Regions from separate parts of the Bacillus sp. 01N45 genome, predicted to be linked through region 2. Evidence: riboswitches for the same ligand, from Rfam matches in the RefSeq annotation. Region 2 holds a riboswitch; each other region holds the start of a gene.
What was found. A riboswitch is a leader RNA that binds a small molecule or an ion and turns the genes downstream of it on or off. The one in region 2 is predicted to bind thiamine pyrophosphate.
Positions count from the first base shown of each region.

Region 1: it holds a riboswitch for thiamine pyrophosphate, as region 2 does, so the genes downstream of both, thiT (energy-coupled thiamine transporter ThiT) here and tenA (thiaminase II) in region 2, are expected to answer to the same signal.
Region 3: it holds a riboswitch for thiamine pyrophosphate, as region 2 does, so the genes downstream of both, thiM (hydroxyethylthiazole kinase) here and tenA (thiaminase II) in region 2, are expected to answer to the same signal.
Region 4: it holds a riboswitch for thiamine pyrophosphate, as region 2 does, so the genes downstream of both, AC1DMU_RS20640 (MTH1187 family thiamine-binding protein) here and tenA (thiaminase II) in region 2, are expected to answer to the same signal.

Region 1 is NZ_JBFTQW010000013.1:62,688-70,694, forward strand. Features, by position in the region: gene AC1DMU_RS24410 (LPXTG cell wall anchor domain-containing protein) at 1-305, shown strand, start outside; gene AC1DMU_RS24415 (class D sortase) at 394-1,014, shown strand; gene AC1DMU_RS24420 (response regulator transcription factor) at 1,054-1,743, shown strand; gene AC1DMU_RS24425 (sensor histidine kinase) at 1,740-3,590, shown strand; gene thiT (energy-coupled thiamine transporter ThiT) at 3,799-4,467, opposite strand; TPP riboswitch at 4,554-4,655, opposite strand; gene AC1DMU_RS24435 (FeoA family protein) at 4,850-5,077, shown strand; gene feoB (ferrous iron transport protein B) at 5,074-7,062, shown strand; gene AC1DMU_RS24445 (FeoB-associated Cys-rich membrane protein) at 7,079-7,246, shown strand; gene AC1DMU_RS24450 (lipoprotein BA_5634 family protein) at 7,283-7,861, opposite strand.
Region 2 is NZ_JBFTQW010000007.1:299,343-307,349, forward strand. Features, by position in the region: gene thiF (thiazole biosynthesis adenylyltransferase ThiF) at 1-488, opposite strand, end outside; gene thiG (thiazole synthase) at 481-1,251, opposite strand; gene thiS (sulfur carrier protein ThiS) at 1,254-1,457, opposite strand; gene thiO (glycine oxidase ThiO) at 1,473-2,582, opposite strand; gene tenI (thiazole tautomerase TenI) at 2,575-3,195, opposite strand; gene AC1DMU_RS18760 (ABC transporter substrate-binding protein) at 3,206-4,207, opposite strand; gene AC1DMU_RS18765 (ABC transporter permease) at 4,204-4,956, opposite strand; gene AC1DMU_RS18770 (ABC transporter ATP-binding protein) at 4,956-5,705, opposite strand; gene tenA (thiaminase II) at 5,674-6,369, opposite strand; TPP riboswitch at 6,452-6,554, opposite strand; TPP riboswitch at 6,615-6,726, opposite strand; gene AC1DMU_RS18780 (SH3 domain-containing protein) at 6,996-8,007, shown strand, end outside.
Region 3 is NZ_JBFTQW010000009.1:94,194-102,200, forward strand. Features, by position in the region: gene AC1DMU_RS20610 (YhgE/Pip domain-containing protein) at 1-2,807, shown strand, start outside; gene topB (DNA topoisomerase III) at 2,849-5,038, opposite strand; TPP riboswitch at 5,311-5,420, shown strand; gene thiM (hydroxyethylthiazole kinase) at 5,484-6,299, shown strand; gene thiE (thiamine phosphate synthase) at 6,316-6,975, shown strand; gene AC1DMU_RS20630 (anaerobic C4-dicarboxylate transporter family protein) at 7,091-8,007, opposite strand, start outside.
Region 4 is NZ_JBFTQW010000009.1:103,634-111,640, reverse strand. Features, by position in the region: gene AC1DMU_RS20665 (glycosyl hydrolase family 18 protein) at 1-1,336, shown strand, start outside; gene AC1DMU_RS20660 (ABC-F family ATP-binding cassette domain-containing protein) at 1,783-3,327, opposite strand; gene AC1DMU_RS20655 (ABC transporter ATP-binding protein) at 3,723-4,472, opposite strand; gene AC1DMU_RS20650 (ABC transporter substrate-binding protein) at 4,469-5,467, opposite strand; gene AC1DMU_RS20645 (ABC transporter permease) at 5,464-6,237, opposite strand; gene AC1DMU_RS20640 (MTH1187 family thiamine-binding protein) at 6,209-6,529, opposite strand; TPP riboswitch at 6,630-6,731, opposite strand; gene AC1DMU_RS20635 (methyl-accepting chemotaxis protein) at 6,793-8,007, opposite strand, start outside.

The DNA of each region.
Region 1 (8,007 bases), on a different contig from region 2:
CGCAAGAGCAGTTGAAAAACGATAAGGCGAAAAAAGAAGCATTGATTAAGGAACAGCAAAAAAGTGAAGAAGAGAAAAAGAGAATAGCACAAGAACAGTTGAAAAATGATATGGCAAAAAAAGAAGCAGCACAAGTACAACAAAAAAATGGTGCGGTAAAAAAAGAAGTAGCGAAGCCAGCTGTACAAGGTGAAAAATTACCAAACACAGCATCTAATAATGTAGCAATGATGGCACTAAGCGCATGTCTTGTAGGGATAGGGACATTATTTGGTTTGAATCGTCGCAATAAAGTTAAGGCGTAAATAAAATATTGTCCTATAAAGAATGGAATAATTTCATATATTAAAAATGGTAGGTTATTCCTACCATTTTTGGCATGGAGGGATGAACATGAAGTTACTCAATTATATAGGTATCATATTGATGGCCATAGGGCTATTCACGGGATCATATTACGCTATGGAATGGTATAAAGGAAAAAGCTCTGCTCAACAATTAACGAAAGAAGAATTAAAGAGCCTTGAAAATATACAACATAAGCAACTTTCTTACGAAACACCTGTAACTTCCCAAGTACCTTCTTCTCAAACAGAACATAAAGAAGGAGAAAAGGTTGCACTGTTAAATATACCGAAAATAAAGAAGAAGTTTTCTATATACTGGGGAGCGGATGATGCAACGTTGAAGAAAGGAGTTGGAATGTTCGTTAGTGATGTAACGACAACACCATCTGGAGGGGGACATACTGTACTGAGTGGACACCGGGATACTGTCTTTACAGATTTAGGGGAGTTAAAAGAAAAAGACACTCTTGTTTTAGAGTATGATAATAAAACTTACACATACGAAATTCAAAAGATATGGATTACCCATGCGGATGATCGTACTGTTATTATAAAAAAAGAAGAACCGATATTAACACTAACGACTTGCTATCCATTTGATTATATAGGGGATGCACCAGATAGATATATTATCGAGGCGAAGTTAACGGCTAGTTATTCAAAATGAAGTGATAGTTTCTGAAAGCGGAAGGGGGATACATAAGTTATGTCAAAAAACATTTTAATTGTGGAAGATGAAGATATTTTGCGTGAAATATTAAAAGATTATTTTTTGAGCGAGCAATATGTAGTGTTTGAAGCAAGAGATGGGAAAGAAGCTTTAGTTGTATTTGAGGAAGAAGAGGTTGATTTAGTTATTTTAGATATTATGTTGCCGGAACTTGATGGATGGTCTGTTTGCCGAAGAATTCGTAAAACATCTGAGGTTCCTATTATTATGCTGACGGCACGTGTAGATGAAGATGATACGTTACTTGGATTTGAACTTGGGGCGGATGACTATGTGACGAAGCCGTATAGCCCACCAATTTTATTAGCAAGAGCGAAAAGGCTGTTAGAAAGTAGAAAAGTAACGAAGCAACTTCTAGAGAATGAAGATGATACATTATCCATTCACGGTATTCACGTCCACTTCCCATCGCGCACTGTTACGGTAGATAGGACAGACATTAATTTAACACATACTGAATTTGAAATATTAGCGTATTTCATGAAAAATCAAGGGATTGTTTTAACGCGAGAGCAACTCATTTCAAGAATTTGGGGATATGAATTTGCTGGTGACGATCGAACGGTTAATAGTCATATTCGTAATTTAAGAAATAAATTAGGAGAGAAAGCAAAGTGCATTACAACTGTAGTACGAACAGGTTATAAATTTGAGGGGAATGTATGAGAAAGGGGATTGTACTAAAATTATTTGCCCTCACAACAGCATTATGTATGTTAATTTTAGCGACGATATTTATTGGACAAACGATATTTTTTAAACAATATTATGCGAATCGAAAAGTAGAAGATATTAAAGTGAATTTAAATTCCTTTGAGAAGAATTATTTGAATTATGCAGGAAGTGCAGAAGGAATTCAGAAGCTGGAGCAAGACTTTTTAAGAGAAAATAATACGTGGATTACAACGTTAGATCAGAATGGGAATTTAAAACATGCGGATGATTTTTATTTTGAAGTAACGATAGATCGTAGGCAACAAAAGAGCTTTGGACAACAAATATTCAAAATTCCTTTATACAATCTCGTCAATATAGAGGAGATTGATAATAAATTATCAGATCCGTTTTTAGGACAAGAAATTTATTTTTCTGGCGTGAAAAAAGGTGATAGTTTTATTCCATTCTCTTTCGCGTTAGGTAAGCAAAATTTAAATGGATCTAATAAACCGTTAGAAAAAGCGTTTCAGGAGAAAATGAAATTAGATGAGGAGAAAAAGAGAGCGGATCAAGAACAACTTGTTAAAGAAAAGAAACCAGCTGTTCAGGAAGAATCTGCTCAGGAATTAGATACTTACATAAGAGGACGTGTTACGAAAGTACAGTTTCCTGATGTAAAAGGTCTTGTAAATCCAATTTATAAAAATAGTCTATTCTTAGATAGCATAAAAGAGTTTCAAAGGGATGTATTACTAAATGAAAGTAATCAAATAGAATATTCAATAAAAACAATGGACTATGAAAAAAATGATATAAAATATAAATTATTAATGAAACCAATAACAGAAAGAGACGGATCAGTCACATATATTTATGCGATGGCTTCTTTACAGCCTGTAGATGAAGCTGTACAAATGGTGCAAGATTACTACATTTACATCATTGCATTTGTAGTCGTTCTTATTTTTCTAGCTTCGTTCTATTATTCAAAACAAATTGCAAAGCCGTTATTAAAAATAAATGATACGACGAAGAAAATAGCACACTTAGATTTCACAGAACAAATACCGATTACTTCAAAAGATGAAATTGGTGATTTATCGAAAAATATTAATGTATTATCTAATAAGCTCCATTCGCATATTGGACAGCTAGAACAAGATATTGAAAAGGAAAGAAAGTTAGAAAATACGCGGAAAGAATTTATTTCTGGTGTTTCGCATGAATTAAAAACACCGCTGAGTATTATGAAAAGCTGTATTTCTATTTTAAAAGATGGAGTAGCTGAGCATAAAAAAGAATACTATTTTCAGGCAATGGAACGAGAAGTAGATAAAATGGATACTTTAATTTTGGATATGCTGGAGTTAGCTAAATTTGAGTCAGGTACATATAAAATGAAAAAGGATGTATTTTATATCGATACAGTAATTGAAGATATATGTGAACACCTTTCTGTGGACATAGAGAAAAAAGAACTTCATGTGCATAAAAATATATGTTCATTTGAAGTAGTCGCAAATCAAAGTCGGATTGAACAAGTAATCGTGAACTTCATTACGAATGCCATACGTTATACACCGAATAAAGAGGATATTATTATTTCTACAATAGATGAGAAAGATCGTATAAAAGTGTGTATTGAAAATAAAGGTACTCACATTGAAGAAGAGCAATTAGATAAAATTTGGGACCGTTTTTATCGCGTGGATGCAGCTCGCCACCGTTCACAAGGTGGAACTGGGCTTGGTCTAGCTATTTCTAAAAATATTTTAGAACTGCACGATGCTGAATATGGGGCAGAAAATACAGAAGATGGTGTATTATTTTACTTTTATTTACCTAAAAAAGCGTAGATGATGCATGCTACGCTTTTTTAATTTATTTTCATATTATCTTTACCTAATCTTTATTTTTAAGCGATATAATCTGGTTAGAAAATGAGGTTATGTAAGGAGTCGATGAACCGTGCATAGCAAGTGGCTAAGTATAATGGTATTTATTTTCTTTTGTGCATTTATTGTATTTTTAATTGATATTACGATATAACAAAAAGAGCGCTTATTAAGCGCTCTTTTTGTTTGAATTTATTTGATAAGCATTGATGCTCTTGAATAAGCGAGGTGAAGTAAGAAATAAAAATATAAGTAAAACGGTACATAAAATAAAAGAACCGAGCATTGTACTGCCGTTTACGATTAATGAGTATAGAACTGCTGATTGACCTTTCGGTGCATATTGTCCCCAGAAAATAATACCAGCAATAAAGTGGCAGAAATAGCGAGCAAAGCTACCGATAAATGTAGCAAGGATAATATAAGCAAGGACTTTCTTACCTTCGTTTTGTTTTGATGAAGGTTTTTCTTTACGGCTACCTAAACTTGATTGTTCTAAGTTATTTTCATTAGACGTTAAAAGTGCTTTTTGAATTGGACGATAGAATAAGCCAGCAAATCCGATAAAAGCAAAGGCAATGAAGTACTCAATGAAAGCTTGAATAGGTGTTAAAATGTAAGCATCTCCTACGACAATTTGTAATAGTCCCCAAACTAAACCACCTAAGAAAGCTGATTTAAAGCCCCAGCGGTATGCAATAATAAAAATAGGAATCATAGCGAATGAAATGGAACCGCCTGTTGGAAGTTTGATTGATAATGGTAAAATGTCGATGACCAAGGCGAAGGCTGCAAGAATTGCAGATTCGATCATCGCTTGTAAATTGGTGTTACGCATGTTGTCTCCCCCTAAATCCAAGTTGTGCAAAAAAGAATAGATATCATAGGAGGATACGAAATACGTAAATAAAAAAGAGGTATGTATTTCGGACGTTTGCACAATCCCTGCGTTAGCATTAACTAACAGGTTCGAAGGGTCGGAACGAAGTGTTCCCTCTCAGCGGCATGGCTCCCCCAGTGATAACGAGATTCTTTATTTGCTATTGTTTATTGTAAGCGAAATGGATGAGAATGGCAAACGAATACAGTATGACAATGATTGAAATAGAATTGTAGCGAAATGTTAATAAATATGAAGCAAAAGGGTATAGTACAAGAGAAATAGAGTGTGCTATAATTTTTTTGAAAATAATTATCATTCTCTTCTGAGGGGGAAGGTTATGAGCTTAGTAGATATTAAAATCGGTGAGAAAGTGTTAGTAAAAAGCGTTCAGTCTTTAGATCATTTACTGAAGAGAAGATTGGCTGCTTTCGGTCTTTCTGAAGGAAGCGAACTTCGCATGAAGCAGAAAGCGATGTTCAAAGGTCCTTGTACATTGGAGTGTCGTGGACAGTTAATTAGTATTCGTCATTGTGACGCGAAAATGATAAAGGTGGAATTAGCGTGAATAAGGTAGCTTTGCTAGGGAATCCGAATACAGGGAAGACATCATTATTTAATGCACTTACTGGTTCTTATGAATACGTAGGAAACTGGAGCGGTGTAACAGTAGAAAAGAAGGTTGGTAAATTAAAAGATAAGCAAGGAACATTAATTGATTTACCAGGTGTTTATGATTTGAATCCAGTTTCGCGTGATGAAGGTGTCGTTACAAATTTTCTACTAACAGACGAATTTCATCATATGTTAAATATAGTGGATTCTTCGCAATTCGAGAGAAATATGCATTTAACGTTGCAATTACTTGAGTTTGGAAAGCCGGTTTCAATCGGATTAAATATGGTCGATGTGGCAAAGCAACGAGGCATTGTAATTGATGTAAAACGATTATCAGAGCTATTAGGTGTAACAGTCGTTCCGGTCGTTGCAAGAAGTGGAAAAGGCTGTGAAGAACTACTTGCTACTCTTAAAGAAAATGACAAAAACGAGAAAAAGCCATTCATTATTTCATATGGTGTACAGATGGATGAAGGAATTGGAGAGGTAATAGCTCTTTTAGAGACAGCGAATTATAAGCATCCAAGATGGTTAGCCCTTCAATTTTTAAGCAATAACGAAGTAGTAGAAAAAGAAATGAAAGCATTACCAATTTATAAGGAACTTGTAGCCATTCGATCTCGCTTAGAAGGAAAACTTGATTGTACGTTGGAAGAGCACATTTACAAAACTCGTGAAGCGTATATTGAAAAGTTAAAAACAAATGTTATGAAGCATGAGAAAGAAGGAAAAATTCCTTTTTCGGAAAAAATTGATAGATTAATTACACATAAAATTTTAGGACTTCCAATCTTTTTAGCAGTTATGTTTTTTATTTTTCAGGTTACGTTTACGTGGATTGGTACACCTTTATCCGATATGTTAGATGAATTTTTTGGTGGACAGCTTACGGATTGGGTAACGGCTGGGCTCACAAGTGTTGGAGCTTCTGATTTTATTCAAGCACTCGTTACAGAAGGTATTATTGCCGGTGTTGGTGCGGTATTAGTATTCGTTCCACAAATCTTTGCACTATTCTTTTTCATTTCATTATTAGAAGACTCAGGATATATGGCGCGAATTGCAGTTGTTATGGATAGAATTATGGAGTTCTTCGGTTTAAATGGAAAAGCATTCATTCCGATGATTATCGGTTTTGGATGTAATGTTCCAGGTATTATGGCAGCGAGAACGATTGAACAAGAAAAAGAACGTTTACTTACAGTTCTTGTAACACCATTTATGTCTTGTTCGGCACGTTTACCTGTATACGCATTATTTGCGGGAGTATTCTTCCCTCATAGTCAGGCAACTGTTGTGTTTTCTTTATATGTTGCAGGTATTGTTCTTGCATTATTAGTTACAAAAATTATGTCTCTTACCATTTTAAAAGCGGAAAAGTCTATTTTCGTCATTGAACTACCTCCTTACCGCGTGCCACAAGCGAAAACGTTATGGCTAAGCACGTGGGAGAAAGGGAAAGGATTTGTTCGTAAAGCAGGTACATTCATCTTCGGTGGTTCTGTTGTCATTTGGTTATTAAACTATGCAGGTCCATCAGGATTTGGTGTTGATATGGGAGATAGTTACTTAGCGATGATTGGTGGATTTATTGCACCACTATTTGCACCGCTCGGCTTTGGAACGTGGCAAGCTGCAGCATCTCTTTTAACAGGATTTTTAGCGAAAGAAGTTGTCGTTTCTACAATGGCAATTATTTATGCGGTGAAAGAAGATGTGCTTGGAAATGTAATGGGAGCACATTATACTGCGTTATCAGCATATGCATTTATGTTCTTTATTTTATTATATGTTCCGTGTTTAGCGACAGTAGCTGTTATTAAACGTGAAACAGGATCAACGAAGTGGACAATTTTCTCTGTCGTTTATCCACTCGTTGTTGCTTATGTATTAACGTTCATTATATACCAAGTTGGATCCTTACTCGGATTCTAGAAGGAGATGTATTAGAGTGATGGTCAATATTATAATCGGAGCTATCATTTTTGGTTATGCAGCATACACGTTAGTTAATTTTGTAAAGAGAAGTAAAAAGGGAAAATGCGCAGCATGTTCTTTAAATAAATCATGTCAGTCGCAAACTTGTAGTCCGGATATGGAGCAAGTTGCTCATAAATAGAAAAAAGCTTTGCGAATTTCGCAAAGCTTTTTTGTTTTACCTTTTAATTTTTACAAGTTGAGAAGCTTCTACACCGTTGTAGCCAGGGAATTCTTTACTAGGGTCTTTATCGAATTTTAATACCCCAACAGATTTTTCATCGCCTTTTACATTTACGTAAGTTGCATCATCAACAATCGCGAACATGTCGGCATATGCACGTCCACTTCCGATAATTGTATTGCCTTCGTATTTTAATTTTGCCCCATCAAGTGTAGCATTTTCTACTTTTTCTTTAGCAAATAATACACCTTGTTCTGCTGTTACAGCTGGTAATTTATTAAGTGGTTTCGTGTCGTCTTTTTCATCAACTTTGCTAAGTAACTCTTTCTTCACCAGTTCTTCACCAGTTTTCTTATCCATAACAAGAACTTTTTTACCCTCTAATGTAGTCATTTTCATTTTATAGAAGTCTTTTTCTTTCACTTCTTTTTTGTTTTTATCTGTAATTTGTTGAACTTGTTCTTCTGATCCGTACAGTACAAAACCGTTTGCTTTCTCTCCTAATAAAGAACAACCTGATAATGCTCCGAATGAAATTGCTGCTGCTAATCCGATGCCTACTAATTTTTTCATGATGATTTCTCCTTTTTATATGTTTTATTGTAAATACAGTTTTTGTATTAGTTCTGAAATGATGAGAAGCTTGTTCGTTGCTTCTGGTATTAGTGTATAAGAAATATTGCAACGTAACTATCGAGTTAGCTTACAGTAACATTACA
Region 2 (8,007 bases):
TTACTAGGAAGAATTGTGTAAGAAAGGCCGTAACTCCCTACACATGCTCCGTAAACCCATGGAATGGAATGTTTTTGCGCTATATCATTCACAATAAAACGCGTTTCGAAATTATCAGTTGCATCAATAATTACGTCAACCTTTGTAACGAGTTCTTCTAATTCCTCAGCTGTTACATCTTGAACGAGAGCCTCTACTCTTACTTCACGATTGATCTCTGCTAGACGTTTTTTTGCCGCTACAGCCTTTGGAAGATTATTTTCCACATCACTCTCTGCGTACAATTGTTGCCTTTGTAAATTACTCCAATCGACATAATCTCGGTCAACAATCGTTACTGTGCCAACACCTGCTCTTACAAACATCTCTGCATTTGCACTACCTAATGCACCTGCACCGATAATGAGTACATGCTTTTCTCTTATCTTTCGTTGCCCCTCTTCTCCAATTGGAGAAAATAATTCTTGGCGAGAATATCGATTATTCAACTACGCTCATTCCTTCTAAAGGACTGCTTGCTGTTGCACAACGTTTACGTGCAATACGACCTGCTTCAAATCCTAATCGTCCTGCTTCAATACTTAATTTCATTGCTTGTGCCATTTTTATTGGATCTTTTGCTCCCGATACAGCAGTATTTAATAACACACCATCCGCTCCTAATTCCATCGCAAATGCCGCATCAGCCGGGCTACCAATACCAGCGTCAACGATAACTGGCACTGTCGCTTGTTCAATAATGAAACTTAAATTTAACGGATTTACAATACCAAGTCCTGAACCGATTGGTGATGCTCCTGGCATAATTGCATGCACACCTAGTTCTTGTAATTTACGTGCTAATACAACATCATCAGATGTATACGGAAGAACGATAAATCCTTCTTCTAGTAACATTTCAGATGCCTTTAACGTTTCTACTGGATCAGGTAATAACGTTCTATCATCACCAATAACTTCCACTTTAATCATATCGCAAAGCCCCGAAGCTTTTGCTAGTTTTGCAATACGAACAGCTTCTTCAGCATTTTTTGCTCCAGCTGTATTCGGTAATAACTTATATTTTTTCACATCAAGTTTCTCTAATAAATTAGGCTGCTTTGCATCAAATATATCCATACGACGTACTGCGAACGTTAAAACCTCAGCCTCAGATACATCGATTGCCTTTTGCTGTACATCAAAATCAGGGAATTTTCCTGTTCCTAATAAAAGTCTAGAATGAAATGAAAATGGTCCAATGTTTAACATAATCAACCGCCTCCTACGAAAGTTACAATCTCAATTTGGTCTCCATCAAAAACAGATGTATCTGCATGATCATCTTTTTGTAAAATATCTTTATTACGCTCTACTACTACAATTCTGTTATCTAATTCTAAATGTGTAAGTAGCTCAGCTACTGTTTTTACACTCTCTGGCACTTTTATTTGATTACCATTAATTTTTAAATTCAAACTTCCATCCCCTTTCTAAACCGGTTTAGAAAGCAATGAATCTAGCAAGTGATTCTCCTGCTTTCCTTCTATTAAATCAGCTATATACTGACCAGAAACCGGGCTTAATAAAATGCCATTTCGATAATGTCCAGTACAAGCATATAGACCTTTTATTTCTTCATGCTCTCCCATATAAGGAGCTTCGTGATTTGATTGTGGCCTTAATCCTGCCCATGTGCTTTCCCACTCTGCTTCTTTTAAAGCTGGCAATATTGTATAAGCACGCTCTAATATAGAAGTAATACTTTCTGGTTGCACTGTTTTATTAAACGTATGAGGCTTCATCGTTGCTCCAATTACGTAACGTCCACCACGCTTTGGGGCAATGTAAAATCTTTCTTGGAAAATAGGCGCCTTTAAAAGTGGTTTTCTACTTCTTACCGCTACTACTTCTCCTTTAACTGGATATGTACCCCATTCGCGGTGAAAATAACCTAGTAACTTCGTGCTCCATGAACCGCCCGCAATCACAATCTTCTCGCACGCGATAATACCTTCGCTTGTAACAATCCCAGTCACTTTATTATTTTCAATACGAATATCAAACACTTCTGTCTGTTCATATATATCAGCACCCGAAATTGATGCGGAATGTGCGAATGCTTTCGTAAGCTCCGGTGCAATAACATGACCGTCTTTTGGATAATATACAGCACCTATAATTGACTCCGATAGAAACGGCTCTTTCTCTCGTAAAAGGTCTCCCGTTAGAAAATAAGAATCTTCACCTGTTTTCTGCTGCCAATCCATAATGTGAAGAATTCTTTCCTTCTCATCTTCATTTTGGGCAATGCGATAAATGCCTTTCTCTTCATACCCAATATCGATGCCTGTTTTTTCACGTAAAACTGCTGCAAGTTGTGGAAATATAGCACGGCTTTCTCTAGCAAGTTCAAATAACGGGTCATATGCATCCCATTCTGCCTGAACCCCGAGTAAACCAGCAGCTGCTTTCGAAGCTTCAGATGCGATTCTTTGCTTCTCTATAATCGCTACTTTATGCCCTCTTTCTGCTAGAAAGTGTGCAACTGAACTACCAATTACACCACCGCCAATTATTGCTACATCATACTTCTTACACATGTTTTTCCGCCCACTTTCTTATTGATTCCTTATAAGATTTCGCTTTGCTATACGGGTTACTACTACTTATAATCCCAGACATAACAGCAATACCACTGACACCGTTAGCAAGAACATCCCTAGTGTTTTCCGTGGTGATTCCTCCAATTGCTGTAATCGGTATGGATAAACACTTTGCAATGTCTGAAAGCTCTTCAAGCCCTCTCGCTGGTACACCTTTTTTACAATCTGTCGGAAATACATGACCATAGACGAGTGAATCCGCTCCATTCTTAAATGCATCGATCGCCTCTTCTAAAGAATGTACAGAATAGCCGACATGCAAATAAGAAAACTTTTCTTTCACTGACCTTACATTTGCGCTTCGATATCCGAGCTGCACGCGCGGAATGTTTAATAAAATAGCAATATCAATTCGATCATTTATTACTATCTTCGATGCTGGAAAGCCTTTCTTCAAAAGACTTTCCACACCTTCATACAAATCCTTCGTACTTTTCTCACGCTCACGAATATGCAAATAATCAATCTCACTCTCAATTTGCATCGCTACATTCACTAACTCTTCGAATGACATGTGACCATTTGAGATTACATGAAGCTCATTTTTCATATTCATTCGCCTACTTTAAAATGTTTTCGAATAATTCCTCAGCCGGAACGATTTCTTTCGTCATTCCTTTATCTTTCAGCCATTTATTTTGTTTCTCCCATGACTCTTTTGAATCCGATAAGAATGGCTCATCTTTCGTTTCCATCTTCTCTAATAAAATTTTCATGCTCTCTTTTTCAACTTCTGGTACAAGCGGGAAGTTTTCTTTTTCTTGATGGTTTAATAAAATATTTAATGCTTCATCTGGATTTTTCTTCATGAAATCATAGCCTTTTTTCGTACCACGTAAGAAAGCTTGTAACGCTTCTTTATCTTTTTTCAACGTTTTATCACCTGTTACAAATACAAGCTCATGGTAATTCGGTACACCGTAATCTGCTGGGTTAAAGTACGCTGGTTCATGACCTTCATGACGCATAACAGGTACTTCATGGTTAATGTATGCCCCTGTTACCGCATCCACTTTTTTCGTAATTAATGCCGGTACTAAATCAAAGCCAACATCGACTACTTTTACTGTATCTGGATTACCACCAGCTTCTTTTACCATCGTTTTTAAATACATCTCACTTAAAGGTGTTCCAGAATAGCCAACTGTTTTCCCCTCTAAATCTTTTGGCGATTGAATGCCTGCTGATTTCAGCGATACAACATGATTTAATGGTGAACGTACGACAGCTCCAATTGATTTCACTGGAATTTGTTCATTTGCTTTTGCCATGACAACATCTGGCTGATAATATAAGCCAACCGTTACTTTTCCTGCAGCTGCTAAAGTTAATGGATCAGTCGGATTGGAAGGGAATTTAATATTCACCTTTACTCCTTCTTCTTTAAAGTAGCCTTTTTCAATCGCCGCATAAATAAAGCTATGTACCGCATTTGGGTACCAATCAAGCATGACCGTTATTTCTTTTTCCTTTTTCCCCTTATCTGACGCTGAATTACTAGAACATCCAGCAATCATTGCAACTAATAATGTAAACACAAAGATGCGTTTTAAAAATTTCATGAATACTTCCTCCAACTAATAAATTTCTTTTCTAAAATCGAAATAAGTATGACGAAGAAAATAGCTAATAATGATAACAATACAATGGGTGCAAATACACCTGCGCCGTCTAACTGCGTCATCATTCTTTTACTGAAATACCCTAGCCCAGCTTGTGCACCGAGCCATTCACCAATTGCTGCCCCAATTACACTAAGCGGAACTGCAATTTTTAAAGCTGAGAAAAAATAAGGAAGAGCAGACGGCAATTTTAATTTAAGAAAAACATCTTTTTTCGTTGCCCCATACGTAACTAATAGCTCCTCCCATTCTTTTTTCGTACTGCGTAGTCCATCATACGTATTGACCGCAATTGGGAAAAACGTAATTAAAACCGTAACAACGACCTTACTCCAGATCGTATATCCAAACCATAAAACGAAGAGCGGAGCAAGCGCTGTAATCGGAATCGTTTGTGAGGCAACTAATAGTGGATAAAATGCCCTCTCCATCCAATTACTCGCATTCATTAACATCGCTAGTCCTACCCCAAGTACGATAGAAATAGCCACCCCTATTAAAACGACGGATAAGGTTGCCGGCAAATGAACCGTAAATAATATATCTTTTAGTTTCCAGATCTTCATCACAATTGCAGACGGTGACGGTAAAATGTACATTTCGTCTACGATTCTTGCGCCTACTTCCCAAAAGGCAAGTAAAATACTAGTAAGTGTAAGGGCAGGTAATAGCTCCTTCAACCGGTTCATCATACGAGTACCTGCCTTTGTAACATACTAAGAAGCTCATCTTTAAGCGCTAACACTTCAGGCTTATATAAATCTTTTCTTGTTCGATTACGATCAAGTGGTACAACCCTCTCGGTTAAAGTAGTTATCGGTTGCTGCTCTACTACTAAAATTCGATTAGAAAGAAACAACGCTTCTTCCACATCATGAGTGATAAATAAAATTGTTTTTTCCCACTCTTTCCATTGTTCAAACAGCCATTCTTGCAAAGATGCCTTCGTTAAAGCGTCCAACGCGCTAAACGGTTCATCTAACAACAATATCTCCCCGCCTGTTAATAAAGTTCGAATGAAAGATACGCGTTGCCTCATACCACCAGATAAATCTTTCGGATATTTTGTCTCATACCCTTGTAAACCAAATTTATGTAACAGTTCCTTTGCCTTTATTTGCGCTTCTTTCTTCTGTACACCTTGGCACTCTAGCGGCAGGGCAGCATTCTCAATAATCGTTCTCCATGGCAGGAGCATATCTTTTTGGGGCATATAGCCTACAGGATGGCTCTTTGTTTCTGTCAGCTCTATCTGTCCAGTACTCACCTCTTCTAAACCTGTAATAAGGCGAAATAAAGTACTTTTCCCGCATCCACTCGGTCCGATAATACTTACAAACTCTTTATCTTGTATAGAAGCATTTAATTCATTGATGATTGTTTTCTCATCATAATGAAAAGAAACATTATGAAACTGTAGTATGTTCTTGCTCCTCAAATCCCCACATCTCCTTACGATAGGACATATCCCAGAATAAATATTCAAATCGACTGGAATATAGGAATATCTCCTCTAATCGATCTAACTCTTTGTCAGACTTTCCAACTGCCATTTCATTTAATAAATCTATTAACCAAATACAAAGGCTACCGTATTCTTCTGAACTATATCCTTGAATCCACTCACCAAAGAACTCATGATCTCTTGCTCCAGGAATATCGTTTAAACGCTTTCCAATTTCCCAGTAACTCCACATACATGGAAGAAGTGCTGCTATTAATTCCGCAAGTGTGCCATTTTGAGATACAGACATCATGTAATTTGTATAGGCTAAATTTTTAGCAGATGGTTTTGCAGATTCTATCTCCTCTATAGAAATACCAAGTCTTTTTGCATATTGTTTATGGATCGTCATTTCTCCATTTAATATGCCATCAATTTGTTCAGCAAATTTCCCCATTACTTGTGGATTCGTTGCTTTTACAACACCAATCGCATATAGCTTTGCATAATCTAACAAATATAAATAATCTTGAATAATATAATACTGAAACTTATCTTTTTCTAACGTGCCATCTCCCATACCTACTACAAACGGGTGATTATGACTCATCTCCCAAACTGGTTGTACAGTTTCTAATAATCTATCGCAAAATTTCATTTCTCTATCCCCTTTCAATTTATATATCTAAATAAAAAACCACTTCTAAATAAGAAGTGGTTACAGCAAATAAAATTATAATTTATTCGTTGTTCCACTTCCCTTCGCTAGTATTACCTAGATCAGGTCTGTAAGGGTTAAGGATTATTCCTCTCTCAGCACAACAAGCACCCCTAGTGGTTTCAATATGAAATTTTCAAACAAAAAAGCCCCGTTTCTATACGCAAAGAAACGGGGACTCATTATTAGTGTCCGAATTGCTTCCCTACGCTAGCATAATCTAGATCAGGTAATGAAAAGGATCAAAGGCTTACGGCCTACTCTCAGCTGGCAACACCAGCTCTCCTAGCAAACTATGAAATTAACACTGTCAGTATAACATCGTAATAAGACATCATCAACTGTTTTAATTTTCCCAATTGTCAACAAAATAACAAAACTATATAATACTTATATTCTATCTTAGAAATTATTATCCTAATTAATTGGATAAAAAGGAATCATTATCCTCAAAAAATTTATTTTTATATTGATTTCATATTACATTTATGTGAATACACCCACTATATTATATCTTTATACTATAATAAAATTACAACTATACAACTAGAGGAGGTCTCTATTATATGAATATGAAAGCTACTGCTTTAACAGCAACTACTGTCGCAATTGCCTCTTTACTTCCTTCTATGGGAGAAACAAATGTACAAACAGCCAACGCTGAACAATTATCTAATGTGAAAACTGGATATGTCAAAGTCGATCAAGTAGCCTTACATACAAAAGATAACGCAAATAGCTCATCAATTGATACAATTCGCTTTAATACGAAGGTAAACATACTTGAAACAACTAATGGCTGGTATAAAGTATCTGTTAATAATAAAGTAGGTTACGTACAAAAAGATGCTATTCTACTAAAAAACAAACTTCAATCTAATAATCAATACATCGTTAATGCCAATGCATTAAACGTTCGTTCTGAACCTAATTTAGAATCTTCAATTTTAGATGTATTACCAAATGGGAAATTCGTTACCATTCAAGAAGAACAAGGCGAGTGGTATAAAATTTTACATAATGGCAAAACAGGTTACGTACAAAAAGCATTCGTATCTAATGGTTCACAGCCTTTAGTAAAAGGCATCACAGTTCAAACTAATACGAAATACACAGTTGCAACACCTAAACTTAATGTACGTGGCAACGCTAGTACAAGTGGTGCACTACTTGGTTCATTACAAAATGGTACACAAATACAAGTAGTGGAAACTGTAGGAACTTGGTATAAAATTCGTTTTGGCACAGGATACGGATACGTGGCAAAACATTATGTGGTGCAAAATCAAATGCAATCACAAGCTCAAACGGCTCAACCTACTTCCATTCCAGCAGTTTTCAAATTCCCTACTCAAGGAAGAATTAGCTCAACCTTTGATATACGTTGGGAACAAATGCATTATGGTATAGATATTGCGGCTCAAGGTAATGTCTCAATCCAGGCGGCAGCTGCAGGTAAAGTTGTGAAATCATATTATTCAGCTAGCTATGGCAATGTTGTGTTCATCGCCCATCAAATAAACGGGAAATTATATACAACAGTCTATGCACACATGAAAGATCGCACTGTACAAGCTG
Region 3 (8,007 bases), on a different contig from region 2:
GGTTTAACATTAAAGCTTCTTGGGATCCATATGGAAATACAAAAGAGGTTCCCATTGCCGTTTCTAACCAAGATGCAGGCTCTAATTTAAGAGGGAAAGATATCAATATCGGGGACGAGATTGTAGATTCTCTAAAGAAAAACAAGAATCTTGGTTGGAAATTTGTAGACCAAAAGCAGGCGATTTACGGAGTTGAGCGTGGGGATTATTATGCAAGTATTACAATCCCAAAAGACTTCTCTGAAAAAATTGCAACTGTTCTGGATGAAAATCCACAAAAGCCAGAACTTGATTACTATGTAAATGAAAAAGTAAATGCGATTGCACCGAAAATTACAGCAAAAGGTGCATCAGGTATTACGGAAGAAATTAGTAAAAACTTCGTTAAAACAGCAAACGGTGAGATTTTTAAAATCTTCAATGACCTTGGAATCGATTTAGAAACAAACTTACCAAGTATCGAGAAAGTAAAAGACCTTGTCTTTAAGTTAGAAGCGCAGTTCCCAGAAATGAATACATTAATGGATAAGGCGTTAGATGATGCAACTCGAGCAGAAGATGTTGTGAAAGTGGCGCAAAAAGAGTTGCCGGTTGTAGAGAGTGTTATTAATGATGGGCAGGATACACTTAAGAGTTTAGATGCGTTCTTTGCGAGAAATGATGAAACATTGAATCGTGCTCCGGGAACTATTAAGAATAATTTAATTGCAATGCAAACAGGTTTGAATGGTGCGGCGGCAATTACGGATTTCTTAAAAAATCCATCTGTTGATTTCAATCTGGCACTTCCAGATCCATCTAAATTCCCAGTGTTACCTAATATAACTATTCCGCAGATACCAGAATTACCGCAGGTGAATGGTCAATTGTATAAAGATATAGCTAAAAATATTGATCAAACTGTAAATAATGTATTCGGCTCAATACGTGTTGGAACAACTTATGCACAAGGAGTTATAAACGGGTTACAAAATGGTAATTTTGATCCAGAAAAAGCGAAACAAGATCTTAATAAGGTTTCTGAGAATCTTCAAGGTCGTGTGGATAGTGTTTCATATTTAATTGATGTCTTTACTAAATTTAAAGAATCTGCACCAACTGATTCTGGAAAAGACTTCTTCCAAAGACGTATAGATAAATTAACGAATCTTAAATCAGCTATAGAAAATGCAAATGGTGGCGTTAAAGATATCGCTAATATTATAGGTACAGGGCAAGAAGTGAAACAAGATGTAAGAGATGCTACTAATAAAAAGTTAGATGCAATAAATAATTTGGTAAACCAAGCGGAGGCAGATTATAATGCGACGTTTGTAGCAGATTTTGAAAAAGCGGTAAGTACGGCTGAACAATTAAAAGATAAAGCTGGAAATGCGCAACAGAATTTAAATCAAGAAATAAAAAAAGTTAACGAGATATTAGACAATGGTAGAGAAGGCTATGATCAGGCTGTAAATAATTACAGCAGATTAAAAACGGAGCTTGGAAAAGCAAGAGAAGACTTGAATAATAAAGGGATTAACGGATTAGATTCTACAAAAGTAGCTTTAAATGATATAAGAGGAGAGTTACAAGCTGGAAAGAATTTAGTTAATGATACGATTCCTGTTATGGAAAATGCGAATAAAGTTTTAGCAGATGTAAATAGTGATAAAAACATGAATAACACGATTGCTAAATTGAATAAATTAAAAGATGGTTTCCAAAAAGGAATCGATTTAACTGATAAAGGAATTGACGCTATTAATAAAGGTCAAAAACCAGCAGCAGATGTTATTGAAAGTATTAACGCAGTATCTAAAAGTACTTCGGCTCAAATAGGTGACATTTTAGCTAAATATGACTCGGAAATCACTCCAAATTTCAATGCAGCAATTGCTCGCACAAAAGAGATGTCTAAAAACACATCTCAAATTTTAAAAGAAGCAGACAAAAAGCTTCCAGATGTTAAAAAATTACTAGAAGATTCATCAAAAGGCTTAGTAGACGGTAGAAAAAAATTAGCAGATATTAAAGCTGAAATGCCGGAGACTGAGAAAAAGATTAAAGAATTAGCAAATAAAATTCGTGATTTTGAATCTGAAGAGGATTTAAAAGACATCATACGCTTATTAAAAAATGATGTTGAAAAGCAAAGTGATTACTTCGCGAATCCAGTCAATTTAAAAGAGAATAAGTTATTTGCGATGCCAAACTACGGTTCAGCGATGTCACCATTCTATACAGTGCTTGCATTATGGGTAGGCGCATTATTAATGGTTTCATTATTAACAGTAGAAGTGCATGAAGAAGGCGCGAATTATAAGAGCCATGAAATTTACTTCGGACGTTTATTAACATTCTTAACGATAGGTCTTTCACAAGCGTTTATCGTATCGATGGGAGATATATTCTTGCTCGGTACGTACGTAGTCGATAAGTTCTGGTTTGTGTTATTTAGTTTATTTATTGGTGGAGTCTTCGTTTGTATTGTATACTCACTTGTTTCTATTTTCGGAAACGTTGGGAAATCGATGGCGATTATTTTACTTGTACTGCAAGTAGCAGGATCGGGCGGAACATTCCCAATTCAAATGACACCAGCGTTCTTCCAAGCAATTTATCCGTTCTTACCGTTCACATATGCAATTAGTGCAATTCGTGAAACAGTAGGTGGAATGCTTTGGGATATCGTAACGCGAGATTTACTTGTGTTAAGTGCTTTCGTAGTAATTATGATTGTTGCTGCGTTATTACTGAAAACACCAATTAACAAATCGAGTGAAAAGTTTGTTGAGAACGCTAAAGGAAGTAAAATTATTCATTAAAAATAAAAGGTTCCTACCGATAGTGGTAGGAACCTTTTTGTTTAATCGAATTTTAACTTCTTTAATGCTTCTGCGAACGGATTGTTTAATGGTTCTTCTTCTTTGTTCTGCTGTTTCATATATTTTTGAACGTCGCGTTTATCAGCTTTGCTTCCAGATTCCTTTTTACGTCTTTCTTGGAATGTGGATAATTTCTCACGATAGCCACATTTACATGCAAAGATTTGTCCTGCACCTTCACCACGTAATTCTAACTTCTTCTTACATTGCGGACAACGAGCGTTTGTTGTACGAGATACATTTTTACGATGACCACATTCACGGTCTTGGCATACAAGCATTTTTCCTTTTTTGCCGTTTACCTCTAGCATTGGTTTACCGCAGTCTGGACAAGACTTTGTTGAAATGTTGTCATGTTTATATTTTTTATCACTCGATTTAATTTCAGAAACAATTTCTTTCGTATAGTTCTTCATTTCTGAAATGAATACTTCTTTTTTCAGTTTACCCTTTGCAATTGCTTCGAGTTTTTGCTCCCATTCACCAGTTAGTGTAGGAGATTTCAGTTCTTCTGGCACTAAATCAAGTAGCTGACGGCCTTTTGAAGTAATGTGAATATCTTTACCACGTTTTTCAAGTAAGAACGAATTGAATAACTTGTCGATAATATCTGCGCGTGTCGCTACAGTACCTAATCCACCAGTTGATTTTAACGTATCAGCAAGTTGTTTGTTTTGCGTATCCATATATTTTGTAGGATTCTCCATTGCTGAAAGTAAAGTTGCCTCGTTAAAACGTGCAGGTGCTTTCGTTTGACCTGATGTTTGCATAATTAACTTTACAGTTAATGTATCGCCTTTTTCAATGCGAGGTAGAAGTTGCTCCTTTACGTCATCCATTACATCATCATCTTCAAAGCGGTTTTCATATACTTCTTTCCAGCCGGCATGTAAAATTGTTTTTCCTCGTGCAATGAACGTTTCATTGTCAACTTTTGTGCGTAACGTTAGTTGTTCGTATTCGAATGCTGGGAATAAAATGGCTAAGAAACGTTTTACAACTAAATCATAAATTTTACGTTCTTTATCTGTGAAGGCGGAGAAATTAACGTATCCTTCTGTCGGAATAATTGCGTGATGATCGCTTACTTTACTATCATCAACAAATGATTTATTAGCCTTGATAGGCTTTTGTAATACTTTATGTGCTAAAGGACGGTATTCTCCAACGCCACATGCTTTTAGACGCTCTGGAAGTGTTCCAACGATATCAGATGAAATATAGCGTGAATCTGTACGAGGATACGTTAGAACTTTATGTTGCTCATACAATTTCTGCATAATGTTTAATGTTTCTTTCGCAGAGTAACCGAACTTTTTATTTGCATCACGTTGTAATTCAGTTAAATCGTAAAGACCAGGAGAGAATGACTTCTTCTGTTTTTTATCAATTTCCACAACGGTAGCATTATGCTTATCTAAACCTTTTACAATACCATCAATTTTTTCTTTATTAAAACTGCGGCTATTACCATTTGCATCTTGCCAAGTTAGTTTTAACTGATTCGTTGTTTGTGCTTCGATACCGTAGTAAGTTTGAGCTTTGAAGTTCTTTATTTCATCTTCACGATTAGCGATCATAGCGACAGTAGGTGTTTGTACACGGCCGCAATTCAGCTGGGCATTAAAGCGAGTCGTTAAAGCGCGAGTCGCGTTAAGACCGATGTACCAGTCAGCTTCTGAACGTGCGACAGCCGAAGCGTATAAATTGTCATATGCTTTACCTGGTTTTAAATTTGCGAAGCCATCTTTAATTGCTTTATCAGTAACAGATGAAATCCATAAACGCTTAATAGGTTTTTGTATTTTAACTTTATCGATAATCCAACGTGCGACTAATTCGCCTTCGCGTCCAGCATCTGTCGCTACAATAATTTCATTTACATCTTTTCTAAGTAGCTGACTCTTCACAGCATTAAATTGTTTCCCTGTTTGTTTAATAACCGTTAATTTCAAGCGCTCAGGTAGCATCGGTAAATCTTCTAAATTCCACTGTTTATATTTCACATCATAGCTTTCTGGATCAGCTAATGTAACGAGATGACCTAAAGCCCAAGTTACAATATATTTACTACCTTCAAGGTAGCCATTTCCTTTTTTATCGCACTTAAGTACACGCGCAATATCACGTGCAACGGAAGGCTTTTCAGCGATTACAACGCTTTTTACCATATTTAAAACATCCTTTCAAATTTCCATACGTTAACTATAGCATACATCTTCTTGAGATTCAGTTTCGCTCCAGATTTGAACGTTTTTTAGTGGGATAACATCTGTTTGAGGGTGAATGATGGCGACAGAACATAATATGCGCCATGATGAGACTATGAGAAATAGATACTTATTTATTATGCTTATTGTTTTATTAGTTGCTCCTATATTAAATAGAAAAGTAAAGAACTTGTTATTTTACTAGAATAAGAGTAGACTTTGAAGTAGATGAATAATAAACACATGGGAGTTTGTGGATGCAAACTGAGAGTATGACTAATCCGTCATTGACCATTTGAACCTGTTGGATAATGCCAGCGTAGGGAGAGTGTAAAAGCACATGTTCAGGCACTTTGCGTACGCGCAAAGTGCCTTTTTGTGTATCTCCCATCACTATAGTTAGGAGATGAAAAGGATGAATATGAAAGAAATTAGTAAAGTAGTGGATTTGGTGAGAGAGTCTAATCCACTCGTGCATAATATTACAAATGTTGTTGTAACAAATTTTACAGCTAACGGCTTGTTAGCGTTAGGAGCATCACCTGTAATGGCGTATGCGAAAGAAGAAGTAGCAGAAATGGCTAGCATTGCGGGAGCCCTTGTTTTAAATATGGGTACACTTCGTCCTGAAGAGGTAGAAGCGATGTTACTTGCTGGTAAATCAGCAAATGTGAATAATGTACCAGTACTATTTGATCCAGTTGGTGCAGGAGCAACATCGTATCGAACAGAAGTTGCGAGACATATTCCGGCTGAAATTGATTTAGCGATTATCCGCGGAAATGCAGCTGAAATAGCGAACGTTATTAATGAGAGATGGGAAATTAAAGGGGTAGACGCCGGTGTTGGAAATGGCAATGTCGTAAGTATTGCAAGGCAGGCAGCGGATGAATTAAATACAGTAGCGGTGATTACTGGAAAAGAAGATGTTGTTACAGATGGAGAACGAACGATCCTTATTCGAAATGGTCACCCTATTTTAACGAAAGTTACGGGAACTGGTTGTTTACTAACTTCTGTAATAGGAGCATTTGTAGCAGTAGAAAAGGATTATGTAAAGGCAGCAGTAGTGGCATTAACGTTTTATGGTGTAGCTGCGGAACTGGCAGCTGCTAAGACAGTGGAAAAGGGACCTGGTAGTTTCCAAATTGAATTTTTAAATCAGTTAGCGAATACCACTTCGGGTGATATTGAGAAGTATGGGAAGATTGAGCTTATATAGTAAGGAGGTGAACTAGATGCCCTGTATTACAAAGGCTGAAATGTCTAGATTATTATCAGTATATTTTATTATGGGAAGTAACAATTGTGCGAAGGAGCCACTACAAGTATTGAGAGATGCACTTGAAGGTGGTATAACAATTTTTCAATTTCGTGAAAAGGGGGAAGGGGCTTTAACGGGAGAGAAACGTATTTGTTTCGCGAAAGAACTACAAGCAGTCTGTAAAGAGTACGGTGTACCATTCATCGTAAATGATGATGTGGAACTAGCTATGGAGTTAGATGCAGATGGCGTGCATGTTGGCCAAGATGATGAAGGAATTACTTCTGTTCGTGAAAAAATGGGTGATAAAATTGTTGGTGTATCTACACATACAATTGAAGAAGCACGCTGGGCAATTGAAAACGGAGCTGATTATTTAGGTGTTGGCCCTATTTTCCCAACGAGTACAAAAAAAGATACGAAAGCAGTTCAAGGAACGAAAGGTTTAGCTTATTTTAGAGAGCAAGGAATTACAATACCGATCGTCGGGATTGGTGGCATTACAATTGAAAATACAGCGTCAGTTATAGAAGCAGGTGCGGACGGCGTTTCTATTATTTCCGCGATTAGTTTAGCTGAATCTCCGTATGAAAGTACGAAGAAGCTAGTTGAGGAAGTAAATAGGGGTTTGTAGGAAAACGGAACTTCACAAAAATAGAAAAGAACATAATGGACAGTTAAAAATATTTAAACAAACGTTTGATTAAAAAAGCACAAACCCTTTAAAATTATCGGTTTGTGCTTTTTCTTTAAAACATAATTGATATTAGGAGCATTCCGATTCCGATAGAGGTGAATGTTGCGATTAGGCCTGGAATCATAAAGCTATGATTTAAAACATATTTACCAATACCTGTTGTACCAGTGCGATCGAAGTTAATGGCAGCAACGATTGTTCCATAGTTTGGAATGAAGAAATATCCATTTACTGCAGGGAACATTGCGATTAGTAGTGCTGGTGGAATACCGAGTGATAATCCAAGAGGCATTAAAGCACGTACTGTTGCTGCTTGGCTATATAGTAAAATAGATAGAATGAATAATGCGATGGCAAATAGCCATGGTGCACTTGTTACTAGGTGCTGAATTGATCCTTGAATCATATTTAAGTTTCCGTTAAAGAAAGTATCTCCCATCCAAGCGATACCGAAAATAGCAACAACAGCTGTTGCCCCCGCTTTAAAGACGTTACCAGACACGATGCTTTCTACATTTGGTTTGCAGAAAATAATAATAAGAGCTGCGATAGTTAACATAACCATTTCAATTGTGTTTGGCATGGAAAGACGAATTAACTTCCCGTCAACCATCCATCCTGGACGAAGTGCTTCAAATGAACCGAGAAGTACGACAAGGAAAGTTCCTACTAAGAAAAGGATAACGGATAGTTTAGCGCCTTTTAAACCAACAAATTCTTTCTTCTCTTCAATTTTAGGAATCATTCCTTCTTTTAAACGTTTCAAGTATTCAGGGTCTTCATTTAATTCTTTCCCCATTTTGCTAGCAACAAATGCAGCTACCATACAAGCGATGAAGGTAGAAGGAATACTTACTTTTAAAATATCTAATAAGGTGATTTTATAGTCAGCTAGCATTGCTAAAAGTGCAACTGTTGCAGCTGATATAGGGCTAGCTGTAATTGCTTGTTGGGAAGCGATTACGGCAA
Region 4 (8,007 bases), on a different contig from region 2:
CCTACTCCTTCAAGATGTTCGAAATGCATTAACGAAAGCTACTGCAGAAGATGGGAAACAATATTTACTAACAATCGCATCAGGTGCAAGCCAACGTTATGCGGATCATACAGAGCTAAAGCAGATCTCTCAAATACTTGATTGGATTAATATTATGACATATGATTTCCACGGTGGATGGGAAGCTACTTCTAACCATAATGCAGCACTATACAAAGATTCAAATGACCCAGCAGCGGATACAAAATTTTATGTAGATGGTGCGATAGACATTTATACAAATGAAGGGGTTCCAGCGGATAAACTCGTATTAGGTGTACCTTTTTACGGACGTGGATGGAAAAGTTGCGGAAAAGAAAATAATGGGCAATACCAACCTTGTAAACCAGGTAGTGACGGAAAGCTCGCTTCTAAAGGTACTTGGGATGATTATTCTACCGGTGACACAGGTGTGTACGATTATGGTGATTTAGCAGCTAATTATGTTAATAAAAATGGTTTTGTTCGCCACTGGAACGATGTAGCGAAAGTACCTTATTTATATAATGCGACTACAGGCACGTTTATTAGCTATGATGACAACGAATCTATGAAATATAAAACAGACTATATAAAGACAAAGGGTCTAAGTGGCGCAATGTTTTGGGAACTAAGCGGGGATTGCCGTACAAGTCCAAAATATAGTTGCAGTGGACCAAAATTGCTTGATACGTTAGTAAAAGGATTACTTGGTGGACCTATTACTCAAAAAGATACTGAGCCCCCAACAAACGTAAAAAATATTGCTGTTACAAATAAAAATTCAAACTCCGTTCAATTAAACTGGACTGCATCTACTGATAACGTAGGAGTTACGGAATATGAAATTACTGCCGGAGAAGAGAAATGGAGTACAACAACAAATAGCATTACAATCAAAAACTTAAAATCTAATACCGAATACACATTTTCAATAATTGCAAAAGATGCTGCCGGGAATAAATCACAGCCTACTTCTATCATTGTAAAAACAGATGATACTGATACAACACCCCCTGGTGGAAATGGTAATGCTACCTTTTCAGTCACTTCAAATTGGGGAAGTGGTTACAACTTCTCGATTGTAATTAAAAATAGTGGAACGACCCCTATTAAAAACTGGAAATTAGAATTTGATTATAACGGCAATTTAACACAAGTTTGGGATTCTAAAATTAGTAGTAAAATAAATAATCATTACGTAATTACGAATGCAGGATGGAATGGTGAAATTCCTCCTGGTGGATCCGTTACAATCGGAGGGGCAGGAACAGGCACTCCCGCCGAACTTGTAAATGCATCCATTAGCGAAAACTAAGCGTAACCTCCATTAATTATTTCACTAAAGTTTGAATTTAGGTTTGAGTGCTCTATCCTAAATTCAAACTTTTAATGTTATGAAAAATCACCAATTATAATTACAATAACCTATTATAATTATATTTGGTTTCTAATATGAAGTTCGTGTGAAGTTCATCTGAATTTTACATGAATTTCCTTTAAGTTCTATTGTCTTCCCATACTAATCACATTATCCTTTACATATAGGAATTATTTTCATTCCATTTCAAACTATCTATATATACAAAGAAAGATAGTCGTCTATTAGGGAAAGGCATCTAAATATAAACATAACATAAGAAAAAGCACGCTTATAAGCGCACCATAAGAGTGCTTCTTCATACAATTCTCATGTAAGAGTTCTCGAAAATCATGTTAATCACAAAGAAAAGGCATTAGCTTATACAAGCTAATGCCTTTTCTTTATTCATATCGTTCAGCATCCCATTCTTCTATATTCCATACTTTTGTTATCCATGCTTCATAGAAAGAAGGCTCATGTGAGACAAGTAAAACTGTTCCTTTATATTGTTGTAACGCTTCCTGCAAAGACTTCTTTGTTTCTATATCCAAATGATTAGTCGGTTCATCTAAAATTAAAACATTGCTTTTCGTTACGATAAGTTCACATAAACGTACTTTCGTTTGTTCCCCGCCGCTTAATAAACGAATAGGTTTTAATACATGTTCTTCTTTCAATCCACACTTTGCTAATGCTTGGCGTACTTCTTTCTTTGTCATATCTGGTCGTTCTGCCCAAACTTTTTCTAATGGTGTTGTTTCTGAAGCAAACTCTTCCTGCGCAAAATAAGCAGGATTTACTCGTTCTCCAATAGAAATTGAACCGCTTAGCGGCTTTATTTGACCTAATAACGTTTTTAACATTGTCGTTTTTCCAATCCCATTATGACCAACAATCGCTATCTTTTCTCCTTTTTTTACTTGCAAATTCAATTCTGGACATAACGGAGAACTATATCCTATCCTTAGTTTTTCAGCCTGTAATATGCGACTAACTGGCTCCTCATAAACATTGAAATCAAAACGGGATCGAGGTACATGATTAACCTTTTCAATCCTTTGCATTTTCTCCAATACTTTCTCTCGACTTTTGGCCTGTTTCGCTTTTCGAATTTTATTTTTTTGAATAAATGTTTCTAACTGAGCAATTTCTTTTTGCTGTTTCGCATGCGCCGATTGCAATTGTTTCCTTTGCAATTGATAACTTTGCACAAATTTTTCATAATTTCCTACGTACCGCTTCACTTTCCGTTCTTCTAGATGATAAATAACATTCGTAATACTGTTCAAAAATACTTCGTCATGTGAAATGATCACATAAGCTTTTTCATACAGTCTCAAATACGATTGCAACCATTCTATATGGGCTGTATCTAAATAATTTGTTGGCTCATCTAGCAATAAAACATCAGCTTTTTCTAAAAGGAGCTTCCCAAGTAATAACTTTGTTCGCTGTCCTCCACTTAACTTTGAAACATCCTTTTTCAACCCTATTTCAAATAAACCTAAACCGATTGCTACTTCTTCAATTTCTGTATGAATTTGATAGAAATTAGAGCTTTCCAATATAGTTTGTAATTCTCCATACTTTACTAACAGTTTTTCTACTTCTCCTGCTCCATTCATTTCTTCAGCAATTTTTAACATTTCGCATTCAATCCTATACAAATTAGAAAATGCACTTTGTAAGTATCCTTCAATTGTTATCCCCTCTTGTAAATCCATATGCTGCTGTAAAAAACCTATCTTCACATGTGGAAACCATTCAATGTTTCCGTCATCATGTATAAGTTCTCCTGTTAAAATCCTTAACAATGTTGATTTCCCAATTCCATTTTTCCCAACTAACCCAACATGCTCGCCCTTTAATAGTCGAAAACACGCATTATATAAAATGGTTTTCTCACCATATGAATGACTTAAATTTTCTACTGTTAATATACTCATTTTTTTCTCTCCTCTACTTATGATTCATAAGCTAAATAGAGAGCAACAGTAAAAAGCCTTATTTAATTGTGCATATAAAAAATGGGTAAGGTGAATACACCTTACCCATTACATATTATCGTAAAAAAGGATTAAGGTTCTTTACCTGCTGTCTTCAATTTAGCTTAATCGTTAAAAATGGGCAGACTTCTCCCGTATCAAGCTAAAACCATTTGAAGAACAGTTGATAAAGTCATTTTATCCTTTCACTCCTTTAACATTTGTTATATTAAGAGTATAAACTACTCTGTTATATTCTATTCTCTATTTTTTCTTTTGTTCCTTCTCATTCTTTTCATGTTCTATAAAAAAAAGCTCTTACCAGCAATTATATTTAAATCTGGTAAGAGCTTTTTCTATTTTTTCATATAAGGAGCTAATACTCTCAGAATTTCTTCCTTATCCTTCTTTAACTCAAGTGATGTTAACATATCCATCGTTCTTGGTCTAGGTAATTTCACTTGTACCTCTCCAACTATTGATGCTGGTCTTTGAGATAAAATAAATACGCGATCCGAAAGTAAGATTGCCTCATCTAAGTCATGTGTAACCATAACGATTGTTTGCTTCTCTTGGTGCCAAGAGTTTAAAAGCCAGCTATGTACTTCCATTTTTGTAAAGGCATCTAATTTTCCAAAAGGCTCATCAAGTAGCATAATTGGCTTTTCACATAAATATGTGCGCAAAAAACTAATTCTTTGACGCATACCACCAGACAATTCATCTGGATAATGGTCTGCATATTCATCTAGTTCAAATTGCTTTAATGCTTCCATTCCCTCTGTCAGCCTTTGTTTTTTCGGTTTCCCTTCGATTTCCAATGGAAGAACTATATTTTGCAAAGCTGATCGCCAAGGTAGTAATAAATCCTGCTGCGGCATATAACTTACAACATCTTGCTCTTGTACGTGCGTATCCTTATACGTTACATTTCCACTTGTTGGTTTTTCAACATTTGCAATCATATTTAATAATGTGCTTTTCCCGCAACCACTCGGTCCTACAAAGGAAACGAACTCTCCCTCTCGTATAGAAGCACTAATATTTGCTAATACATTCTTTCCATCAAAAGCTTTTACAATCTCTTTTATTTGTAATCCACTCATTTTTCACTTGGAAGGAACTCATTTGTAAAGGCATCTTTCACATCAATTTTCTTCTTAATAACTTTGTTATCATATAAGAAATTCATGTAATTCGTCCAAACTTCTTCCTTCTGTACTCCCCACGTTTTTGCATCATCTTGATATTTCGTACTTAACCATTTTTGACTTTCTTGTACTAATTCTTTATTCACATCTGGAACTGCTTTAATTAAAATATCAGCAGCTTCTTTCGGTTCTTTAATTGCAAAATTATAACCTTCTGTCGTTGCACTCATAAACTTTTTCACAAAGTCTTTATCTTGCTTCGTATGTTTTTCACTCGTAATAATAACAGGACTATAGAAATCAAGCGCTGGGTCTAAGTCTTTCACCATAATCGTATTTAACTCTTTTCCTTGGCGCTTCGCTTCAATTCCATCCCATCCGTAATATATCCATTCAAAGTCTGCATCACGACCGATTGATTTAAAGAAATCTGTTTGTCCTAAGATGATTTTTTCAACTTTATTAAAATCAGCTTGATGCTTCTCCATGATTGTCTTCAACGTCGCTTCTTCTGCTGGTCCTCCCCAGCCGCCGTAACGTTTACCTTCAAAATCTTTTGGTGACGTCATATTATCTTTTTTAAGTGATGCAAAAGCTGAAGTATTATGTTGGATGATTGCTCCTACAGATACAACAGGAATACCTTCCACACGAGCCAACGTTACATTTTCTTGTGCGCTTATTGCGAAGTCAGCTTTTCCGGAAGCTATCATTTGCTCCGCTGTCACATTATCACCTGGCTGAATAATCTCTACATCTAATCCTTGCTTTTTATAATAATCTTTCGTTTGCGCTACATATAGGCCAGTATGATTCGTATTCGGAAACCAATCTAATACTACTTTTACTTTTTGATCTTTACTTGCACTTTCTTCTTTCTTCGCCGGATTACATCCAGCTACACCTACTGCTAATAAGGCAGCCAACATAACTTTTAAACCTTTTTTCATTTTCTGCCGTCCTTTCTATATATCCATGGTGCTGTTATTCTTGCCATAAACTCCACGATAAAATACAGACATAATGTCACCATAACAATAATTGCCGCCACACCAAATACTCGGGCTGTTAGAAAGGATTTTGTAGCTCTTGTAAGCATAACTCCTAACCCTTCGCTTGCACCGAGCCATTCCCCAATAATTGCTCCCATTACGCTATATGTAACTGCAATTTTTAAACCTGAGAAAAAGTATGGCAGCACTGCTGGAAACTTTACTTTCTGGTAAACTTGCCATTTCGTTGCCTTCATCGTTTGCAACAACTTCAACATATTTTTATCTACCGTTTGAAAACCTTCTAAAATGCTGAGCGCAATCGGGAAGAAACAAACGAGTATTACTACCATTACTTTCGGTAGCATTCCATATCCAAACCAAATAATAAATAACGGTGCAAGTACAACGATTGGAATCGTTTGCGAAATAACAAGCAACGGATTTATTAAAATACGAAATAAAGGGATAACATCCATAATAATTGCAATACTTGTCCCAATTAAAATCGCAAAAAACAGTCCGATTAGAACCTCTTGTAACGTTTGCATCGTATTCGGTAATAGTAAATCTTTCATTCCAATTAATTCTTGAACAATGGCAGAAGGCTTCGGTAAAATCCACGGTTCAATTTTAAATAATGAAACAGATCCTTCCCATATCGCTATGAGAAGGATAAGCCAAATTGTTGTAATTATTTTAGATTGCTTCTGGTTTTGCATATTCATCACGGTACTTCCAAACCTTTTCATCTATCGTTACACCAGTGCTTGGACGATAATGGATTTTAATAGAAGTAATCACTTCTTCTGCTCCAGCATCCACACAAGCTTGTTGCGCACGTTTAATGATATCAAGAAGTACATCTAATTCTCCTTCCAGCGTTGTTTCCATTGCCCCTACTTCATAACGAACTCCCGATTGTTGTACAACTTCAATTGCTTTATCAACAACAGAATACACATCTTTGTTCTTCGCTTGTGGTACTACTGAAAATGAAATTGTAACTTGTTGTGACATAGTAAAATCCCCCTTATAAAATGAAATATTAAAACAAGAAAAGGCTTTCCTACTGCGTAGGAAAGCCTTGTATGCAAGTTATTATAGAATAACATATGCTACATCACTTTAAGTAACTCCCTACGCTGGCATTATCCAGATCAGGTTGAGGGTCGATGTTTGTTTACATCCTCTCAGCCAATTGGCTCCCCGGTCCTTAATTCGTTTTCATTGTAGCATGATTTATTTTATTGAACAAACAAAAGCACGTATAATCATTTCATTTAACTTTTGAATTCCCCTATTAACTCTTGTAACTCCTGTGAAAGCCAGCTTAAAGAACTAGCTAATTCAGCAATATCTTGTACAGACATTTCCTGTTCTTTCATACTTTCTTCAATATTATTACTACTATTTGCATACTTATTTGCAATAAGTGATAGTTCATTTACAACACGAACAATATTTTGGCTATTTTTCAATATATCACTTGAATTGCTAGAAACAACTCTAACTTGATTTGTAACAGATTGTGCTGATTTTGAAATTTTTTCAAAGAAAGCACCACTACTTTGAAAAAGTTTAATTCCGGATTCTACTTCTTTTGAAGCTTTTTGTATTGAAACAACAGCTTCTTCCGTTTCAACTTGTGTTTCCCCTATTAATTTCGCTATATCTTTTGCTGATGCTTCCGTCTGCTCTGCTAATTTACGCACTTCATCAGCAACAACGGCAAATCCCTTTCCGGTTGCCTCAGCACGTGAAGCTTCAATAGAAGCATTTAAAGCTAGCGAATTCGTTTGATTTGAAATACCTGTAATTACATTTACAATATCACTAATTTCTTTTGATCTTGTTTCCAAAGAATGAATGATAGAAGATAAATCTTGTACTGCATTTTGTATTATGTTCATTTGATTAATCGTCTGTTCAATAACACCATTTCCTTTTACTGAATGATGCGTCGTACCTTCAGACTCTTTCGCCATTTGTTTTGTAATATTAGTTATCTCTTCCATCCTATCTTCCATTTCATATACAATACCTAAGTACTTTGGTACTGAAGTTTCTTGTGATTGAACGCCAGCCCTTAACTCAACTATAGAACTTACGATTCCTTGGACTGCCATGCTATTCTCTTTCGTACTCACTGACAATTCTTGCGAAGATGAGGAAACCTGTTCTGCTGTCTGCTTCACTTTATCTATAATTCCTTTAAACTTCTCAATGGTATTATTAAAATACGCATTAATAATACCAATATCATCTGGTCTTTCCTCTAATTTAATACTTAAATCACCTTCACCGACTCTGCGCAATCCTTCACGTAAATCCCGCAATGGAGCAAGTGCGTTACGCACAATTAAGAATTGAATAAAAGTTGCAATTAAAACAGAAATACAAATAAACATTAAACCTTGTATAATAAACTTTTCTTTTGTACTAGGAACAATAGAAGCATCTACATCAGCTGCAACAAGTGCCACAATGTTACCTTC